Regions from separate parts of the Comamonas antarctica genome, predicted to be linked through region 1. Evidence: predicted binding sites of a transcription regulator. Region 1 holds the regulator's gene; each other region holds the start of a gene.
The links. The regulator sigma-54, encoded in region 1, starts transcription at its own class of promoters, with help from an activator protein. The targets are predictions, from matches to a motif close to TGGCANGNAANCTGCTTT.

Region 1 (5,099 bases):
TGCGAGGTGAATTCGATCTTGAAGCTCTCGCGCGGGCTGAACCAGATCTCCCAGGCAATTTCGCTGGCTGCACGGTACAGGTCGTTCTCGTTGCGGTACATCGAGGTCGACAGCTGCACCAGCACGCGCTGCGCCAGCCGGCTATGCAGGTTCAGCAGCAGCGCATCGCGCCACGAGGCGCGCAGCATCACGCCGCCGCGCCCGACCAGCAGGTCGTGTCCGGTCAGTCCCGTGATGCGGTGGGCCTCATCGGCCAGATAGTCCTCCACGCCGGCGGCGCAGGGCAAAAACAGTTGCAGTTGGTTCATAGCAGGGGCGCAAGGATACGCTTTTGTCGCGAACTGCGGGCATTGGAGGACATCGGCAGTCGCGCGCTGCGGCTACAGCGACTTGCGCAGATTGGCGGGCGCGATCTTGAGCACATCGCGGTACTTGGCCACGGTACGGCGCGCGCACTCGATGCCCTGCTCCTTGAGCATCTCCGCCAGCTGGCTGTCCGACAACGGCTTGAGCGGATTCTCGGCCGCGACGAACTGCTTGATCAGCGCGCGCACCGCCGTGCTCGAGGCGTTGCCCCCGGTCTCGGTGCCCAGGCCTGAACCAAAGAAGTACTTGAGTTCATAGGTGCCCATCGGCGTGGACATGTACTTGGCCGTGGTCACGCGGCTGATGGTCGACTCGTGCAGGCCCAGTTCGTCGGCGATGTCGCGCAGCACCAGCGGGCGCATCGCCAGCTCGCCATGGGTGAAGAAGTTCTTCTGCCGCTGCACGATGGCCTGGGAGACGCGCAGGATGGTGTCGAAGCGCTGCTGGATGTTCTTGATGAACCAGCGCGCCTCCTGCAGGCGCTGCTGCAGGCCCGCATGTCCTTCGCTGCCCTTGTGGCCGCGCAGCGCGTTGGCATAGATGTCATGCACGCGCAGCCGCGGCATGACGTCGGGGTTGAGCTGCACGCTGAACTGCGGCTGGCCGTCGCCACTGCTGCGCGCCAGCTTGCGCACCATCACATCGGGCACGACCAGGTTGCGCTCGACATCGGCAAAGCGCCGGCCGGGACGCGGTTCGAGCCGCGCAATCAGCGCCATGGCCGCGCGGATGCGCTCGTCGCTCGCGCCGCAGGCCTGCATCAGCCGGCGCACATCGCGGCGCGCCAGCAGGTCCATGGGCTGCTCGCAGATGCGCAGCGCGGTCTGCACGGTATCCGCGTCCACCTGCGCGTCATCGCGCGCGGCGAGGTGCCTGAGCTGCAGCGTCAGGCATTCGGCCAGGTCGCGCGCGCCCACGCCCACCGGCTCGAGCGACTGCAGCAGGCGCAGCGCCACCGTGAAGTGGTGCACCAGTTCTTCCTGCTCCTCGAGCGCATCGGCACCGGCCAGGCCCGCGGCCAGTTCCTCGAGCGGGTCCTCGAGATAGCCATGTTCGTTGAGCGATTCAATGAGAAAGCGCAGCGCCGAGCGATCGACCTCGCCCAGGCGCAGCGACAGTGCCTGGCGGTGCAGGTGGTCGGTCAGCGACTCATGGCCGTGCGCCAGATCCTGGGCTTCGGTGTCGTCCTCGGCATGGCGCGCACGCGCCTCGCCGCCCCATTCGCTGTCGTCGGGCGAGAGGTCGGCGCTGCCATCCCCTTCCCAATCGGGCGCGGCATCGGCCGGCGCCGTGACGTCGCCGCTCTCGGTATCGCTGCTGGTGGCCGTGTCGCTGCTGGCCGAACCCGTCGCGTGCTGCGCGTCATCGGCGTAATCGTCGCGCTGTGCGGGCAGATCGGCCTGTGCCACGCCAAACTCCTCGCGCTCGGCTTCCTCGGTGGTGCGCTCCAGGAACGGGTTGTCGTCGAGCATGTGCTCGACCTCCTGGCTCAGTTCCAGCGTCGAGAGCTGGAGCAGCCAGATCGATTGCTGCAACTGCGGTGTGAGGGCCAGATGTTGCGATACGCGTAGCGACAGACCCGGTTTCAACGGCGTTTCCCCTCAGACCGGCACAAGCTGATGCACATGGCTCACATCCTGAAATGCTCGCCGAGATAGACCCGGCGCACGTCGGCGTTCTCGACGATCTCGGCCGGCGTGCCCTGGGCCAGCACATGGCCGTCGCTGATGATGAACGCGTGGTCGCAGATGCCCAGCGTTTCGCGCACGTTGTGGTCGGTGATCAGCACCCCGATGCCACGCGCCTTGAGAAAACCGATGATGCGCTGGATCTCGATCACGGCAATCGGATCGATACCCGCGAATGGTTCATCCAGCAGGATGAAGCGCGGCTGCGTGGCCAGCGCGCGCGCGATCTCCACGCGCCGGCGCTCGCCGCCCGACAGCGCCAGCGCGGGCGAGGCGCGCAGATGGTCGACGCGCAGCTCCTGCAGCAGCGCCAGCAGGCGGCTTTCGATTTCATCGCGCGACAGCGGCCGGCCCTGGTCGTCGCGCTGCAATTCCAGCACGGCGCGCACGTTGTCCTCGACGCTGAGCTTGCGGAAGATCGATGCCTCCTGCGGCAGGTACGACAACCCCAGGCGCGAACGCTGGTGGATGGGCATGTTGCCCACGGCCTGGCCGTCGATGAAGATGTCGCCGGCATCGCAACGCACCAGGCCGACGATCATGTAGAACGAGGTGGTCTTGCCGGCGCCATTGGGCCCCAGCAGACCCACGACCTCGCCTTTTTGCACTGCCAGCGACACGTCCTTGACCACCTTGCGGCTGCCATAGGACTTGGCCAGGTGCTTGGCTTCGAGGCGGCTGGATTCAGGCAGCGGTGGAGTTGGGTTCACGAAAGCGCCGCTCACTGGTTCGATTCGATGGTCGTGCTGGGTCGCAGGTTCGCGGCCGGCGCGGCGGGAGGTGCGGGCGGCTGGTCCTTCGGTGCCAGCACGGCGCGCACGCGCCCACCTGGCGCTGCGGCAGTGCCGGCGCCCGGGGCACGCGCCTGGCCATCGACGGTGAACACATCGGTCAGGTTGTTGTAGACGATCACCGCGCCCGTGATCTCGTCGTTCAGTGCCGTGCCGCGGTAGCGGCGCAGCTCGCCGCGGCGGATCAGCTTCACGTTGTCGGCCTTGCCGTCGTACTCGATGACTTCGGCCTCGCCCTCGACGAATTCGTCGGGCTGGCCTGCGAGCGTATCGCGCTTTTGCCGGAAGAACGCGCGCTTGCCCGGCTCCGCGATGACCGTACCGTACTGGTAGCCCTCGGGGTCCTGGCGCACGTCCAGCTGCGCGCCGCGCAGCACGATCGTGCCCTTGGTCATCACCACGTTGCCGGTGAAGACGCTGGTCTGCTTGAGTTCATCGTGGCGCAATGCGTCGGCCTCGATGTTCATGGGCTTGTTGCGGTCGGCCTTTTCGGCCTGCACCGCGCCGCAGGCAAGGGCCGAAAGCAAGAGAAGGGGGAGTAGGCGTTTTTTCATGGAGGGCACGAATCTTGCGACCATTGTAGGGTGTGTCACCCGCGAAACCCCGGGTATCGCCTTGAACAAGGGGGATGAATGGCCCGCGCACTGCGCCGCGCCGCCAGCTGTGCACCAACGCCGCAGGCGCAAAAAAGCCCGCGCAAGGCGGGCTTTGCAGGCGCGGCCGCAGCAGCTCAGCCCTTGCGGCTCACGGCAATCAGGTGATCGGTGACGCGCAGCACGTTGGCCATGTTGCCAGCCATCGTGCCGTCGGTGTAGTAGCGGCCGGCCACGCCGATCGAAGGCACGCCCTCGACGTTGTAGTCCTGCTGCAGCTGGGTGGCCTTGCGCACCTGGTTCGACACGGTGAACGAGTTGTAGCTTTCCTTGAACTTGTTCACATCGACGCCCTGCTGGCCGATCCAGGCAAAGATGTCTTCGTCCTTGGCCAGGCGGTTGCGCTCGACGTGGATCGCGCGGAACACCTTGGTGTGCAGTTCATCGAGCTTGTTCATGGCCAGCAGCGCATAGTAGAGCTTTTGCTGGGGAATGAAGCTGGCGTTGAAGCCCACGGGCACGCGCTGCACCACCACATCGGCGGGCGCTGCCGACTTCCAGGCCGCGAACGCGGGTTCGAAGGCATTGCAGTGCGGGCAGCTGTACCAGAAGAATTCCAGCACTTCGACCTTGCCGGGGCCGGCGGTGGTGGCCACGGGCTTGCTCAGCTTGGCGTAATCCTTGCCTTCCTTGGGAGCCGTGGCCTGGGCCAGGGCCGGCGTGGCCAGGAAGGGAAAAGCGGAAGCGGAGGCGGCCGCAGCGGCAGCCAGGGAAAACTCACGGCGTTTCATGAACAACACTCCTAGTTCGGTTCTGATGGGTCAGAGGGTTTGCGCGCCGAAAAGTTCAGCGCTGCACACGCACCAATGCGGAATCCACGCCCGCGCCTTCGAGCTTGCCCTTGAGCTGCTCGGCGTCGTCGCGCTTGCCGAACGGGCCCACGCGCACGCGGAACACCGTGCGGCCGTTCTGCTCGCGCTCGCTCACGCGCGACTCCCAGCCCAGCATCGCCAGCTTGGCGCGCTGCGCTTCGGCGTCGGACGGACTGCGGAAGGCGCCAGCCTGCACGAAGTAGTTGAAGCTCTCGGCCGCGCTGGCTTCGGCCGACTTGGCTTTGACCAGATCGCCCAGCGGATCGCTGGACGCCGTCTTGCCCGGCGTCTTGGCGTCAGGCTTTGCCGCGGTGGCCGCAGTCACCGGCGCCACCGGCTGGCTCGTCGCCTGCGCATCGGCCGGCGCCGGCGCCACGCCGTCGGCCGCGGGCGTCACCGCACCGCCGACCGCCGTATCCGGCGCGGCCGGCACGGTGATGCGCGCCGGGTTCTTGCCGTACAGCGGAGAGTTCGGGTCCCAGTCCTTGTTCTTCCTGGCTTCGGCCGCATCCTGATCGGCATTCTTCGCGCCCTTGCTGAGAAATGGCACCGGGACCTTGCTGACATACACCGCCACGCCCAGGGCCGCGCCCAGGCCGACGATGATGCCAAGAATGATGCCGAGAACGGTGCCGCCGCGTTGCTGTTTCTTCATGGTGTGAGAGGTTTACATGCGTTCTGGAGCGGACACGCCCAGCACTGCCAGGCCATTGTGCAACACCTGGCGGGTCGCGCTGATCAATGCCAGGCGTGCCAGCTTCACGGCCTCGTCGTCGACCAGGATGCGTT
Region 2 (5,099 bases), 470 kb from region 1:
GTCGGCGCGCCGGGTTGCCAGGCGTCAGTCGAGACCGGCGCCCGAGTCCTTGACGATCTGCGCCCAGCGCGGGATTTCCGCCTTCAGCAGCTGCTGGAAGTTCTCGACGGAGCCGCCCAGCACTTCGCCGCCTTCGGAGCGCAGGCGTTCGGCCGCATCGGGCTGCTGCAGCGCCTGGTTGATGGCCTTGTTCAGCTGCTGCACGATGGCCGGCGGCGTGCCTGCGGGCGCGAGCACGCCGAACCAGGTGATGGCCTCGAAGTTCTTGTAGCCGGATTCGGCCAGTGTCGGCGTCTGCGGCAGTTGCACCGAGCGCTTGGCCGAGGTGACCGCGACCGCGTGCATCTTGCCGTTGCGCACCTGGCCGATCAGCGTGGGAATGGACGACACATAGAGATCGATCTGGCCGCTGACCACATCGGTCAGTGCCTGGGCCGCGCCCTTGTAGGGCACATGGCGCAGCTTGATGCCCGTGGCGTTCTGGGCCAGCTCGCCCGCGAGGTGGGCCACGGTGCCATTGCCGGGATAGCCCAGCGTGATGCCGTCGGGCTTGGCCTTGGCCGCGGCCACGACATCGGCAATCGTCTTGTAGGGCGAACCGGCGGCCGTGACCATCACGATGGGCGAGGACGACACCAGCGCCACCGGCGTCAGGTCCTTGAGCGGGTTGTAGGGCAGCTTGGCGTACAGCGCGGCGTTGATGGCCAGGTTGCTGGTCTGGCCCATGACCAGCGTATAGCCATCGGGCACGGCCTTGGCCGCGGCATCGACACCCAGGTTGCCGCCCGCGCCGGGGCGGTTGTCGATCACGACCGTCCATTTGTTCAGGTCGGTGAGCTTTTGCGCCACGGTGCGCGCGATCATGTCCGTGCCGCCACCGGGCGGGAAGGGCACGATCAGGCGGATCGGCTTGGCAGGATAGGTGGCCTGCGCGTGCGCGCTGGCCAGGGGCAGGGCGGCTGCCACGAGGCCCAGGGTGGCGGCGCACAGCGGCGCGAACAACGCGTGACGGCGAAAAGTCTTTGGCATGTTGTCTCCATTGATTTAGTTGTCAACTACCTCAATGCGCTTTGGTAGTTGCGTGCAGTTTAAAAAAACGTTTCAACCCATACAATGCCGTTTCGTACAGCGAAACATGTTGCGCCATGAAGTCATCCGCCTCCGATCCCAAGAACTTGTCCACGGCCGCCGTGGCGCAACCCGATGCGTCCGCAGCCGAGCCGGCCGGCTCCAATGGCGCGGTCACCGCGGTGGCGCGCGCGCTGCAGATCCTCGACGCCTATGCACTGGGCGAATCGCACCTGTCGCTGGCCGAGCTGAGCCGGCGCTGCGGGCTGCACAAGACCACGGTGCTGCGGCTTGCGCGCACGCTCGCGCTGTCCGGCTACATGGTCCAGCGCGAGGACGGCGACTGGCGCCTGGGATCGGCCGCGGGCTGGCTGGGAGCACGCTACAAGGCGGGTTTCGATATGCAGAACGTGCTCGAGCCGGCGCTGCGTGCGCTGACGCTGGCCTGCGGCGAAAGCGCGGCGTTCTATGTGCGCGAAGGCAATGCGCGCACCTGCATCGTGCGCGTCGAGGGCCCGCAGGCGCTGCGCCACCACGTGCGCATGGGCGAGGAACTGCCGCTCGACAAGGGCTCGCCGGGCCGCGTGATCCTGGCGTTCTCGGGCGAACCCGGCGCGCTCTACGAGGAAATCCGCGAACGCGGCTACCACTACTCGATTGGCGAGCGCGAGCAGGGCGTGGCCACGGTGTCCGCGCCGGTGTTCGGCATGCACTGGCGCCTGTTCGGCTCGGTCTGCATTTCGGGCCCGGCCTCGCGCCTGCCGGTGCAAAAGCTCGAAGCGCTGGCCCAGGCGCTGCTGGCCACGGCCAAGCAGCTGTCGTATGAACTGGCAGGCACGCCCAGCACCGCGGCGGTGCGCGGTTCCCGCTGGCATCCCTGAGCGCAGGCGCCGTCCACTTTGGTGCAGCCCGCCACCAGGGGAACGCCGGTCTTTTTGCACCAACAAGGTGCATTCTCCTGAATGCGCACCGCGCCGGACATGCGGGCCCACGGTGGCGGCTTCGACCGACATTGGCTGGCACAGTTCATGCTTTTCTCCGTTTGTCGAAAATTTTTACAACTGGAGAGCCTCATGTCCCGTGCCTGGATGAAGACCGTCGGTGTTGCCTTTATCGCCGCCCTGCCCATGTTGGCCAGCGCCCAGCTGACCGCCAACGTCAGCGTGACCAGCAACTACAAGTTCCGTGGCCAGGACCAGGACACGGGCCGTACCAAGGCGTTCAAGCCGGCGCTGCAGGGCGGCTTCGACTACAGCTTTGGCGAGACCGGCTGGTATGTCGGCAACTGGAACTCCAGCGTCAACTGGCTGCCCAATAATTCGCTGGAAAGCGACTTCTACGGCGGCTACAAGTTCGAGGGCGGCGGCATTGCCTGGGACCTGGGCGCGCTGACCTATGTCTACCCCGGTGCCAGCGACGCCAACACGACCGAGCTGTACCTGGGCGCCGGCTTCGGCCCGCTGACGGCCAAATATTCGCACACCGTGTCGAAGAAGTACTTCGGCACCGCCGAAGGCCGCAACACCGGCTACTTCAACCTGGCATTCGCACAGGAAGTCATGCCCAAGGTCACGCTCAAGGCCGCCGTCGGCTACACGCGCTTCTCCAGTGACGTCGAAGGCGTGCCCAACTATGTCGACTACAGCGTCGGCGGCGCCTATGACTTCGGCGACGGCCTGTCGCTGGGCGCGGCCGTGGTCGGCGCCAACAAGAAGAACTTCTTCGGCGACATCAACAAGAACCGCTTTGTCGTCACGCTGACCAAGGCCCTGTAATGCAAGGGGCGCGGCGCGCCCCGTCCAAGGAGGAACGAATCATGAAAATGGTGACCGCCATCATCAAACCCTTCAAGCTCGACGAAGTGCGCGAAGCACTGTCCGACATCGGCGTGCAGGGCATCACCGTGACCGAGGTCAAGGGCTTCGGCCGGCAGAAGGGCCACACCGAGCTGTACCGCGGCGCGGAATATGTCGTCGACTTCCTGCCCAAGCTGAAGATCGAAGCCGCGATTGCCGACGACATGGTCGACCGCGCGCTCGAAGCCATCGAAGCCGCGGCGCGCACCGGCAAGATCGGCGACGGCAAGATCTTCGTCTCCCACCTCGAGCAGGTGGTGCGCATCCGCACCGGCGAGACCGGCCAGGAAGCCCTCTGAGGCCTGCATCCGTACCGATCAGAAAGATTGCCATGAAAAAATTGCTTGCCTCCCTGTGCCTCGGCCTGGGCCTGCTGTCGGGCGGTTTCGCGCTGGCGCAGACCGCGCCTGCCGAAGCCCCTGCCGTGACGACCACGGCGGAACCCGCTGCTGCCGCCCCTGAAGCCGCAGCGCCCGTAGCCGCCCCGGCCCCCGAGGCCGCTGCAGTGGCCGCTCCGGCTCCCGTTGCCGAGGCACCTGCCGCGGCCGAAGCCGCCGCGCCCACGCTCAACTCCGGCGACACCGCCTGGATGCTGACCTCGACCATGCTCGTGATCCTGATGATCATCCCCGGCCTGGCCCTGTTCTACGGCGGCCTGGGCCGCTCCAAGAACATGCTGTCGGTGCTGATGCAGGTCTTCGTGATCTTCTCGCTGATCACCGTGCTGTGGACCATCTACGGCTATACGCTGACCTTCGGCGGCGCGGGCAAGTTCTTCGGCGGCTTCGACAAGCTGTTCCTCAAGGGCATCACCCCCGACACGCTGTCGAGCGCGCTGGCGACGATTCCCGAATACGTGTTCGTGTCCTTCCAGGCCACGTTCGCGGCCATCACCGTGGCGCTGATCGTCGGCGCCTTCGCCGAGCGCATCAAGTTCGCCGCCGTGCTGATCTTCGCCGTGCTGTGGTTCACCTTCAGCTACATCCCGATGGCCCACATGGTCTGGGGCGGCGGCCTGCTGGCCGAAGACGGCGCGCTGGACTTCGCCGGCGGCACCGTGGTGCACATCAACGCCGGTATCGCCGGCCTGATCGGCGCCTACGTGATCGGCAAGCGCCTGGGCTTCGGCAAGGAATCGATGGCCCCGCACAGCCTGACGCTGAGCATGGTCGGCGCCTCGCTGCTGTGGGTTGGCTGGTTCGGCTTCAACGCCGGCTCCGCCGGCGCGGCCAACGGCATTGCCGGCCTGGCCTTCGTCAACACCATCGTCGCCACCGGCGCCGCCACCCTGTCGTGGCTCGCTGCCGAAGCGCTGCACAAGGGCAAGGCCTCGATGCTGGGCGCGATCTCGGGTGCCGTGGCCGGCCTGGTCGCCATCACTCCCGCCGCCGGCTTCGTCGGCCCCATGGGCGCCATCGTGATGGGCCTGATCGTCGGCCCGCTGTGCGTCTGGGGCGTGGGTGGTCTCAAGCGCATGCTGGGTGCCGATGACGCGTTCGACGTGTTCGGCGTGCACGGTGTCGGCGGTATCGTCGGCGCCATCCTGACAGGCGTGTTCTGCGCCGCCAGCCTGGGCGGTGTCGAGCCGGCCAACTACTCCATGGGCCACCAGGTCTGGGTGCAGATCAAGAGCGTGCTCGTGACCCTGGTGTGGTCGGGTGTCGTGGCTTTTGTCTCCTACAAGATCGCGGATCTGCTGGTCGGCCTGCGCGTCAGCGAGGAAGAAGAGCGCCAGGGCCTGGACATCAGCTCCCACGGCGAAACCGCTTACGTCCGGTAAGCCCCCGGAACAGACGGCCTCTGGCTGGTGGCAGGGCCGTCTGCTTCCCCGCATTGCGAATACCAGGTTCTCCTCGGACGCTGGAACTTGGCCCACTTCGGTGGGCCTTTTTTTGGCCTGGAGAAACTTCCACACTTCGACAGGATGCCTTGTGCCAAGGTCAGTGCCAAAGGAAGCAACCGTTCGTCCTGAGCCTGTCGAAGGATGACGGGCCTCGCCTCCGGTGCCCCCAACGGCCCAACCTTCACACCCTGCGTGCAAAAAATTCACGCGCCCCAGGCAGCCGCGTGGCGCCCCCTGCCGCTACGATCTGGGCATGGATTCAGCCCTCAGCCAGATCACCGAGCGCGTGCGCGCCGCCATTGCCGACCGCACCCCGCTGCGCCTGCGCGGCG
Region 3 (5,099 bases), 1.5 Mb from region 1:
AACGCGGCGCAGCAGCAGCTTTTCGAAGGGCTGGTGCAGCCGCTGCTGTTTGCGCTGGGCATGGCGCATCTGCTCGAGGACGGCTATGCGGCCACGGGCTGGCTGCTGGTCGGGCTGATTCAGCTGATGGTCATGGTGCTGCTGATCGCGCCGCTGCAGCGGCTGTGGCCGGTCGAGGCCGTGACCGACCGGCGCGCGGTGCGCGTCGACATCCTCTACACGCTGGTGCACCGGCTGGGGCTGTTTCGCATCGCGCTGTTCTTCACGATCGATCCGCTGTGGGACCACCTGTTCGGCACGCTGCGCGTCTGGGGCCTGCCCACCTACCATCTCGACAACCTCTGGCCGGGTGTCACCGACCAGGCCTGGGTCAGCCTGCTGCTGTACCTGGTGGTGTTCGACCTGCTTGATTACTGGATCCACCGCGGCCAACACCAGTTCGGCTGGTGGTGGAAGCTGCATGCGCTGCACCATTCGCAGCGGCAGATGACGATGTGGAGCGACAACCGCAACCACCTGCTCGATGACTTGCTGCGCGACAGCATCATCGTGCTGGTGGCGCAGCTGATCGGACTGGCGCCGGGCCAGTTCGTGGCCATCGTCGCCATCACCCAGCTCAGCGAAAGCCTGCACCATGCGAACCTGCGCGTGTGGTTCGGCCGCATCGGCGAGCGGCTGTGGGTCAGCCCGCGCTTCCATCGGCGCCACCACACCATCGGCATCGGCCATGAGGCGCGGGCCGGCACGCGCGTGCGCCGCGGCGGCAACAATTTCGGCGTGCTGCTGCCGTGGTGGGACATGCTGTTCGGCACCGCCAATTTCGAGTTGCGCTATGACCCTACCGGTATCCGGGATCAGGTCGAACCCGATGCCCGGGGCCGCGTGCGCGACTATGGACAAGGGTTCTGGACCCAGCAATGGCGCGGGGTACTGCGTTTGCTCGGTCGCGCTTGAAGCCTGCAATCGGTATGCTAGGGGGTATGCGACTGCTTATCGACTCCTTCTGGCGTGCAGCAGCTTATTGCCTGCACAAACGGGTGATCCTCTGGTCGCTCGTCCCGCTGCTGTTCATGACACTGCTCTCGGCCGTGCTGGGCTACTTCTTCTGGGAGCCCGCGGTGCTGTGGGTGCAGGGCCTGCTCGATGGCACCCACTGGCTGCAGACCGTGTGGGGCTGGCTGCAGGCGCGCGGCGTCGGGTTCGGCTCGGCGGCGGTGGCGCCCGTGCTGGTGGTGCTGGTGGCCATGCCGATCATCGTCGTGCTGTCGCTGCTGCTGGTGGCGCTGTGCATGGCGCCAGCACTGGTGCGGCTGGTGGCCGAAAGGCGTTTTCCGCTGCTCGAGCGCAAGCATGGCGGGTCGCTTGCCGCCAGCCTGGCCTGGTCGCTGGGCTCGACGCTGATCGCGCTGATCGCGCTGGTGGTCTCCGTGCCGCTGTGGTTCGTGCCGCCGCTGGTCATGATCATCCCGCCGCTGATCTGGGGCTGGCTCACCTACCGCGTGATGGCCTTCGATGCCTTGTCGGAGCATGCGAGCAAGCGCGAACGCCGGGTGCTGTTCCTGCGCCACCGCTACAGCCTGATGGTGATGGGCGTGATCTGCGGCTACCTGGGCGCCGCGCCGGCCATCGTCTGGGCCTCGGGCATGCTGTTCCTGGCGGCCTTCTGGATCCTGATTCCGCTGGCCATCTGGATCTACGCGCTGGTGTTTGCCTTCTCCTCGCTGTGGTTTGCGCATTTCTGCCTGGCCGCGCTCGAAGGCATGCGCGCCAGCCCGCAGGCGGCAGAGCCCGAGGAAGTGGTGCCGCCGCTGGCGCCGCAGCCGTCCGGCATCCCTCCTTCCCTACCTCCCTCCAAGTGAGCCTTCATGGAATTGCAGTTTGGCGCCATCATCATTGGCGATGAGATTCTTTCGGGTAAACGGGCCGACAAGCACCTGGCCAAATTGATCGAGTTGCTGGCCGCGCGCGGCCTGTCGCTGTCATATGCCGAGTACATCGGCGACGACCGCCCGCGGCTCACGGCGGCGCTGGCACGCGCCTTCGACAGCGCCAGCGTGGTGTTTTCGTTCGGCGGCATCGGCGCCACGCCCGACGACCACACGCGCCAGTGCGCGGCGCAGGCGCTGGGCGTGCCGCTGGCCCTGCACCCCGAAGCCGTGGCGCTGATCGAGGAGCGCATGCGCGATGTGGCCGCGGAAAAGGGCGAGGTCTTCGAGCCCCGGCGCCCCGACAATGTGCATCGGCTGCAGATGGGCAACTTCCCGCAGGGCGCGCGCATCATTGCCAACCCCTACAACAAGATCCCGGGCTTTTCCTGCGCTGGCCGCGCGGGCGGGGCGGTGCATTTCGTGCCCGGTTTTCCGGTCATGGCCTGGCCGATGGTGGAAAGCGTGCTCGACCAGCACTATGCGCCGCTGTTCCACGGCCCCGCACGCCAGGAGCGCTCGGTGCTGGTGTTCGGCATTGGGGAAGCTACACTCACGCCGCTGATGCAGCAGCTCGAGTCGGCCCATGACGGCCTGCGCGTGTTCAGCCTGCCTAGCGTGGACCATCCAGTGCATGGCGCCCATGTGGAACTCGGGATCAAGGGCCTGGTTGCCACGGTGGACCAGGCCTGGCCCGCACTGATAGAGGGATTGCACTCTATTGGTGCAAAGTGGAGCACCGAAATGGTGCGTCAGGCGTGATTTTTTTCGGCATCTGCGGATTGCACCGTTTTGGTGAGATGCGCGGATGCTCCGGTACGGTGCTTCGTCCCGCCAGGGTGAAGGCCATGCGTGTAGGGCGAACAGGGGCGGGCCAAGTTGGCACGCAACCTGCTTGAAGTACCGCAACATTTTTTGTACAAGCCGTTTTTGCAGGAGACCCTGATGGCTAAGACCGTTGCAGATGTGATGAAGATGGTGAAGGAAAACGAAGTCAAGTTCGTTGACTTCCGTTTTACCGATACCCGCGGCAAGGAACAGCACGTGACCGTGCCCGTGTCGCACTTCGATGAAGACAAGTTCGCTTCGGGCCATGCATTCGACGGCTCTTCGGTGGCTGGCTGGAAGGGTATCGAAGCCTCGGACATGCAACTCATGCCCGATCCCAACACCGCGAACATCGACCCGTTCTTCGAGGAAACCACGCTGTTCCTGCAATGCGACGTGATCGAGCCCAGCGACGGCAAGGCCTATGACCGCGACCCGCGTTCGATCGCCAAGCGCGCAGAAGCCTATCTGAAGGCATCGGGCCTGGGCGACACCGCCTACTTCGGTCCCGAACCCGAATTCTTCATCTTCGACGGCGTGCGCTGGTCGAACGAGCCCGGCAACGTGAGCTACGAGATCGAAGAGTACGAAGCACCCTGGAACACCGGCACCAAATTCGACTCCGGCAACCGCGGCCACCGTCCCACGACCAAGGGCGGCTACTTCCCCGTGCCTCCGGTCGACAGCACGCAGGACATGCGCGCCGAAATGTCGCTGATCCTCGAATCGCTGGGCATTCCGGTCGAAGTGTTCCACCACGAAGTGGCGGGCGCAGGCCAGAACGAAATCGGCACGCGCTTCTCGACGCTGGTCGAGCGCGCCGACTGGACGCAGCAGCTGAAGTACGTGGTCTGGAACGTGGCCAACACCTACGGCAAGACCGCGACCTTCATGCCCAAGCCCTACGCCGGCGACAACGGCTCGGGCATGCACGTGCACCAGTCGATCTGGAAAGACGGCAAGAACCTGTTTGCCGGCGACGGCTATGCCGGCCTGTCCGACTTCGCGCTGTTCTACATCGGCGGCATCATCAAGCACGCCCGTGCGCTGAACGCCATCACCAACCCCGGCACCAACAGCTACAAGCGCCTGGTGCCCGGCTTCGAAGCCCCGGTGAAGCTGGCCTACTCGGCCAAGAACCGCTCGGCCTCGATCCGCATTCCCTACGTGGCGAACCCCAAGGGCCGCCGCATCGAAGCGCGCTTCCCCGATCCACTGGCCAACCCCTACCTGTGCTTCTCGGCGCTGATGATGGCCGGCCTGGACGGCGTGGAAAACAAGATTCATCCCGGCGAAGCCGCGACCAAGGATCTGTACCATCTGCCCCCGGAAGAAGACAAGCTGGTGCCCACCGTGTGCCACAGCCTCGACCAGGCGCTCGAAGCGCTGGACGCGGACCGCGGCTTCCTGACCAAGGGCGGCGTGTTCTCGGACTCGATGCTCGATGCCTACATCGAACTGAAGATGGGCGAAGTCACGCGCTTCCGCCAAGCCGTGCACCCCGTCGAGTACGACATGTATTACTCGCTGTGATCTCACGCCGGCCCGCAAGGGCTGGCGGCACGGAAAAGCGGCGCAAGCCGCTTTTTTTTCGCGTCCGTGGCCCAGGGGCAGGGCGCATGGCAACGGGTGAATTCACCGCTTTGCCATCGGATCAGGCGATACTGGAGGGCAGAGCGCCGGGCGGGTTGCAGGCGCCGCGAAATGAGGGAACGTCATGAAGAAACTGCTGGTACTGCTGTCGTTGCCGCTGCTGGGCTCGCTGGCCTGGTCGCAGAGCACCATCTACCGCTGTGGCAATGAATACACCAACAACGCAAGCCGCGCCAAGGAGCAGGGCTGCAAACCCGTCGATGGCGGCCATGTGACGGTAATCCATGGCGCGCCGCCGGCAACGGCCGTGCCTTCGGCGCCCGCGGCGCGCAGCAATGCACCTGCGCCGCGCGCCGACAACGCCGCGCAGCGCGCGCGCGATTCCGATGCGCGCGCCATCCTGCAGGGCGAGCTGGCCAAGTCGCAGGAGCGCATGGCCCAGCTGGAACTCGAATACAACAACGGCTACCCCGAACGCACGGCGCTGGAGCTGCGCAATCCGCAGGCGCATATCGAGCGCACCGCCAGCCTCAAAGCCCAGATCGCGCGCCACCAGAGCGATATCGACGGCCTGCGCCGCGAGATCGCGCGCCTGCCGGCCGAAGCCGCGCCCGCGGCGGGCGTTCCCGTCAATTGAAGAACTGCATGCTGGTCTCCCGCGAGAACGGGCGCGCCGAGAGCGCCTACCATGTGTTTGATTCGCTGTGCACGCTCACGGCGGTGCTGCTGCTCGACGGCTCGGTGCTGTTTGCC
Region 4 (5,099 bases), 1.4 Mb from region 1:
TGAACGACGGCGAGCGTGCGTCGCGCGATGCGAAGAAGGAGATGATCGAGGCCAACCTGCGCCTGGTGATCTCGATCGCCAAGAAGTACACCAACCGCGGCCTGCAGTTCCTGGATCTGATCCAGGAAGGCAACATCGGCCTGATGAAGGCCGTCGACAAGTTCGAATACCGCCGCGGCTACAAGTTCTCGACCTATGCCACGTGGTGGATCCGCCAGGCCATCACGCGCTCGATCGCCGACCAGGCGCGCACCATCCGGATTCCGGTGCACATGATCGAGACCATCAACAAGATGAACCGCATCAGCCGCCAGCATCTGCAGGAATTCGGCTTTGAACCCGATGCGTCCATCCTGGCCGCGAAGATGGAGATTCCCGAGGACAAGATCCGCAAGATCATGAAGATCGCCAAGGAGCCGATCTCCATGGAAACGCCGATCGGCGACGACGACGACAGCCACCTGGGCGACTTCATCGAGGACGGTGCGAACACCGCCCCGATCGACGCCGCGATGCAGGCCGGCCTGCGCGACGTGGTCAAGGACATCCTCGACGGCCTGACGCCGCGCGAAGCCAAGGTGCTGCGCATGCGCTTCGGCATCGAGATGTCCACCGACCACACGCTGGAAGAAGTCGGCAAGCAGTTCGACGTGACGCGCGAACGCATCCGCCAGATCGAAGCCAAGGCGCTGCGCAAGCTCAAGCACCCTTCGCGTTCGGACAAGCTGCGCAGCTTCATCGATTCGCTGTAAACACTGCCTCCAAGGCAGCACAGAAAGCCATCCCTCGGGATGGCTTTTTTCATGGGCGGCGAGGTTGCGCTGCGCCTGCGCCAGGAACCAGCTCTGCGGGCTGGCCATTCATCCTTCGACAGGCTCAGGACGAACGGATGCGGTGGCGGCGGGCGGGCCATTCATTCTTCGACGGGCTCAGGACGAACGGATACGGCGGCGGGTGGGCCGTTCATTCTTCGACAAGCTCAGGACGAACGGATGCGGTGGCGGGCGGGCCATTCATCCTTCGACGGGCTCAGGACGAACGGATGTGGGATGGCTGCGTCCAACCCTCCATGGCCTGTGCTCAGGATCCCTTCCCGCGCCGGGGCACCACCAGCGTACCCACCGAAATCTGCACCGCCTGATCGTGCTGGTTGAAGGTCGTCGTGCGCAGCTTGAGCAGGCCCTGTTCGGGCCGCGACTTCGACGGCCGCACTTCGAGCACCTCGCACTCCACGCGCAGCGTGTCGCCGGGCCGCACGGGCAGCGGCCAGCGCAGCTCGTCAAAGCCCGCACCGACGATGCCGCCGGCCAGGGGGAAATCCTTGCCCACGAGCAGGCGCATGGTCAGCGCCGCGGTGTGCCAGCCGCTCGCGGCCAGGCCGCGAAACAGCGTGCCGCGCGCGGCGTCGTCGTCGAGATGGAAAGGCTGGGGGTCGAACTCGGCGGCAAAGGACTTGATGCGTTGCGCGTCCACCTGCAGGCGCATGCTGCCGACAAAGCGCTGCCCCGGGGCGAGGTCGTCGAGATAGGAAACGCTGGTGGAGGCATCAGTGGTGGACATGGGCGGACTCCTGGGCGCTGGATGGAAGATCGAAGATCAGGCAGGTCGTGGTGGCATGCGCGTAGAGCTTGCCATCGGGGCCCACGAGCCGCCCTTCGGCGGTCGCGACCTGGCGGCCCTGGTGGATCACCTTGCCTTCGGCACGCACCAAAGGCACGCGGTCGCTGAGGGCGCGCACCATGTTGAGCTTGAGCTCCAGCGTGGTGAAGCCCTTGCCCGCGGGCAGGGTCGTGTGCACGGCGCAGCCCACGGCCGAGTCGAGCAGGGTCGCGAACCACCCGCCGTGCACGCTGCCCAGCGGGTTGTAATGCTGGCGCTGCGGCCGGCCCTGGAACACCGCAGTGCCGGGCTCCATGTGGATGGGAATGAAATCGAGCGTGAGCCCCATGGGCGCGCGTGGGAAGTCGCCCGCGAAAATCGCCGCGAACAACTCCATGCCGGTGAGGCCCGCGAGCGAGGCCGGCGGCCGCGCGCCAGGATTGAGGCGCGCGCGCACCGCGGTTTCCTGCGCGCTCCATTGCGCGAGCACAGCATCGATGTCCATTGAGGGCCTTCCTGTCAGATTATTGTATATACAACCATTGCCAGTACAATATAGCAGATGAACACTCCCCAAGGCTGTACCAATCTGAAGCTGCGCCAGCTGACCCGGCTTGTCACGCGCCACTACGACCATTACACCGCCGCGGCCGGGCTCAAGACCACCCAGTATTCGCTGCTGTCGCATGTGGAGAAGCTCGGCCCGATACGGCCCGGCGATCTGGCCAGGTGCATGCAGATGGATGCCTCCACGCTCACGCGCAACCTGCAGCCGCTGGTCGCCCAGGGCTGGCTCGTGGTCGGCGCGGGCGAAGATGCGCGCAGCCGCCTTGTGGAAGTCACCGACTCGGGCCGCGCCAAGCGCGCCGAAGGCCAGCGCGCCTGGAAGCAGGCCCAGCTCGCGCTCAATGCGCGCCTGGGCACCGAACAGGTCGCCGCGCTGCACGCGCTGCTCGACGCGGGCATTGCCTGCTTCGATGCGGATGCGAACGCGGATGCCGGCGACGAATGACGCCGGCCCGGTGCTGCGTCAGTAGGCCTTGAAGTTCGCCGCCACGCGCTGGTTCAGATAATCCCCGGCCGAGATCGGCGGGTACTTGCCGCCCGGGCCTTCGATGATCGCGTCGCGGTTGGCCTGCGCAAAGAACGCCAGGCTGTAGCGCGGGCCCATGTACTCGCCGGGCAACGGGTTCTTCACGCGGTGGAAGTTCGAGGGCAGTTGGTCGTCGCTCCAGCGCATCAGCATGTCGCCGATATTGCAGGTGATGGCTTTTTCATCGGGCTCGACCGATGTCCACTCCTGGCTCTCCATCTCCTTGCCCGGGCAGACCTGCAGCCCGCCCTGGCCCTGGCGCTGGAACAGCAGGCTCAGGCAGTCGAAGTCGGTGTGCGCACCCGCGCGCCACAGGCCCAGGCTGGCCTGCTGCTCGGGCGGCGTCGCAAAATAGTGCAGCAGGCGCAGCGTGCTCTGGTAGCTCTGCTGCGCCGGGTCGTGCGCGCGCAGGAAGAAGCCGTCGTCGAAGCCGAGCTTGAACGCAAAGCACGACAGCACCTGCATCGCCACCTGCCAGCACTGGCCCTCGAAGGCCAGCATGGTGGCCTGGAAGCCAGCCAGCTCCTGTTCGCTGGGCCACAGGCCCTGCATGTGCGGGCGCGTGATCTGGTAGGACTCCTTCTGGTCCGGCGTGCCGGTCGAGGGGCGCACCTGGGCGCGGCTTTCCCAGCCGACGTTGAGCGCCTTCTTCAACGGGTATTGCGCCTTCACATCGTCCGGCAGCGCGAAGAAGCGCTCGGCCATCGCAAACGCTTCGTGCACATCATCGAGCGCGATGCCATGGTTCACGACCTGGAAGAAGCCGACATCGACGGCGGCGTCCCAGAGCTGGTTGGCAATCTCGGTCTTGCGCTGCTCGAAATTCGACAGGTCGATCTTGCGGATCTCGCGGCTGCGGCTCTCGGAGCCCATCGCGCCCATGCGCGTTTCCTTTTGCAACTCGGTCAGGTCGTAGGTGGCGGTGTTCATGCGGTTCTCCAGAATCTAGCGGTGAAAACAAGGGTCTTCCCGCGTGCGGCTTCAGGCCGCCGGACACCCGGCATGCCGCTGAAACCACGGGCGCCTGGGCGCTTGCGGGCTTCAGAGCAATTTCCGGCTGGCCAAGTCCCATCGTCGGACCGCACAGTGAACGCTTCTACTCCTGCAACCGGTCAAGCAAGAAGAATGCCTGGCATGCAAAGTGCATGGCGCAGCGCATTGCCACTTCCTGGAGACCGCCATGTCCGCCCTCGTATTCGCCACGCCCCTGCCGCTCGAAGAACCCGCGCCGCTGGGCGACACCGACGGCACCTATCTGCGCCAGGCCATTGCGCTGTCGGGCACGGCGCGCGCGCGCGGCAACCGGCCGTTTGGCGCGGTGGTGGTCGATGCGCAAGGCGCCCTGCTGGCCGAAGCCTATTGCAGCACCACCGAAACCGGCGACTGCACCGCGCATGCCGAGACCAACGCCGTGCGCCAGCTCAGCCCCCGGGTCCCGCGCGAGGTGCTGGCCCAGGCCACGCTGTACTCGTCGGCCGAGCCCTGCGTGATGTGCGCGGGCGCAATTTTCTGGTCGGGCATCGGCCGCGTGGTGTTCGGCATCGATGCGGTGCGGCTGCGCGTGTTCCGCGGCGAGCGCGCCGAGCAGCGCGATGCCGAGCTGTCCTGCCGCGATGTGTTTGCCGCGTCGCCGCACGAGATCGAATGCATCGGCCCGGCGCTGATCGACGAGGCCAGCCTGCCGCATGTGGGCTTCTGGAAGGCATGAAGCAGGCAGAATCGGCAAGTTTGCTGCATCTCCCCTGCCCTTGCCCATGACCGAACCCGAAGCCGAGATTCCTGCCGGCGCCCTGCCCAGCCGCGCGCGGCAAGGCCGCGAACGCATCCTGGACGCCATCCGCGAAGCGGCCATTGCCGAGTTCAGCCGGCATGGCTTCAAGGGCGCGTCGACCAAGGCCATTGCCGAGCGCGCGGGCCTCACCAAGCCCCAGCTGCACTATTACATCAGCAGCAAGGAAGAGCTTTACGAGGAACTGCTGTATTCGGTGCTGGGTGGCTGGTCGAGCGCCTTCGTGTTCGATATCGACAGCGACGACCCGCGCACGGTGCTTGCCGGCTATGTGCGCAAGAAGCTCGACTACGCGCTCGACAACCCGGGCCTGTCGCGCATCTTCACGACCGAGGTGCTGGGCGGCGGCCGCAACCTGGGCAAGTACTGGCCGGTGGCCGTGAAATCCACGCAGCAGAAGGTCGAGCTGATCAAGCGCTGGATCGCCGAAGGCCGCATGCGCGCGCTCGACCCCACGCTGCTGCTGATGCAGATCTGGGGCATGACCCAGCACTACGCCGACTACGGCGTGCAGGTGCACATCATGCTGGGCCTCGCGCCCGACGAACCCATCGACCGCGAACCCATCGTGCGCGAGCTCACCACTTTTGTGCTGCTGGGCTGCGGCCTCGCACCAGA

Region 2: the regulator sigma-54 is predicted to act here: its motif matches at 2,086-2,103, upstream of HUK68_RS18405 (TorF family putative porin).
Region 3: the regulator sigma-54 is predicted to act here: its motif matches at 2,806-2,823, upstream of glnA (type I glutamate--ammonia ligase).
Region 4: the regulator sigma-54 is predicted to act here: its motif matches at 3,806-3,823, upstream of HUK68_RS13765 (isopenicillin N synthase family dioxygenase).

Annotation. Positions count from the first base shown of each region.
Region 1 is NZ_CP054840.1:215,246-220,344, reverse strand. Features, by position in the region: gene HUK68_RS01020 (THUMP domain-containing class I SAM-dependent RNA methyltransferase) at 1-308, opposite strand, end outside; gene HUK68_RS01015 (RNA polymerase factor sigma-54) at 381-1,955, opposite strand; gene lptB (LPS export ABC transporter ATP-binding protein) at 1,997-2,764, opposite strand; gene lptA (lipopolysaccharide transport periplasmic protein LptA) at 2,776-3,399, opposite strand; gene HUK68_RS01000 (thiol:disulfide interchange protein DsbA/DsbL) at 3,576-4,229, opposite strand; gene HUK68_RS00995 (SPOR domain-containing protein) at 4,285-4,965, opposite strand; gene argS (arginine--tRNA ligase) at 4,978-5,099, opposite strand, start outside.
Region 2 is NZ_CP054840.1:3,948,661-3,953,759, reverse strand. Features, by position in the region: gene HUK68_RS18415 (Bug family tripartite tricarboxylate transporter substrate binding protein) at 25-1,029, opposite strand; gene HUK68_RS18410 (IclR family transcriptional regulator) at 1,146-1,949, shown strand; gene HUK68_RS18405 (TorF family putative porin) at 2,142-2,843, shown strand; gene glnK (P-II family nitrogen regulator) at 2,885-3,223, shown strand; gene HUK68_RS18395 (ammonium transporter) at 3,256-4,704, shown strand; gene glcE (glycolate oxidase subunit GlcE) at 5,021-5,099, shown strand, end outside.
Region 3 is NZ_CP054840.1:2,939,672-2,944,770, reverse strand. Features, by position in the region: gene HUK68_RS13585 (sterol desaturase family protein) at 1-954, shown strand, start outside; gene HUK68_RS13580 (EI24 domain-containing protein) at 969-1,859, shown strand; gene HUK68_RS13575 (competence/damage-inducible protein A) at 1,866-2,687, shown strand; gene glnA (type I glutamate--ammonia ligase) at 2,871-4,286, shown strand; gene HUK68_RS13565 (hypothetical protein) at 4,471-4,983, shown strand; gene glnL (nitrogen regulation protein NR(II)) at 4,992-5,099, shown strand, end outside.
Region 4 is NZ_CP054840.1:2,979,204-2,984,302, forward strand. Features, by position in the region: gene rpoD (RNA polymerase sigma factor RpoD) at 1-752, shown strand, start outside; gene HUK68_RS13750 (MaoC family dehydratase) at 1,081-1,560, opposite strand; gene HUK68_RS13755 (PaaI family thioesterase) at 1,547-2,104, opposite strand; gene HUK68_RS13760 (MarR family winged helix-turn-helix transcriptional regulator) at 2,162-2,611, shown strand; gene HUK68_RS13765 (isopenicillin N synthase family dioxygenase) at 2,630-3,622, opposite strand; gene HUK68_RS13770 (nucleoside deaminase) at 3,873-4,400, shown strand; gene HUK68_RS13775 (TetR/AcrR family transcriptional regulator) at 4,447-5,099, shown strand, end outside.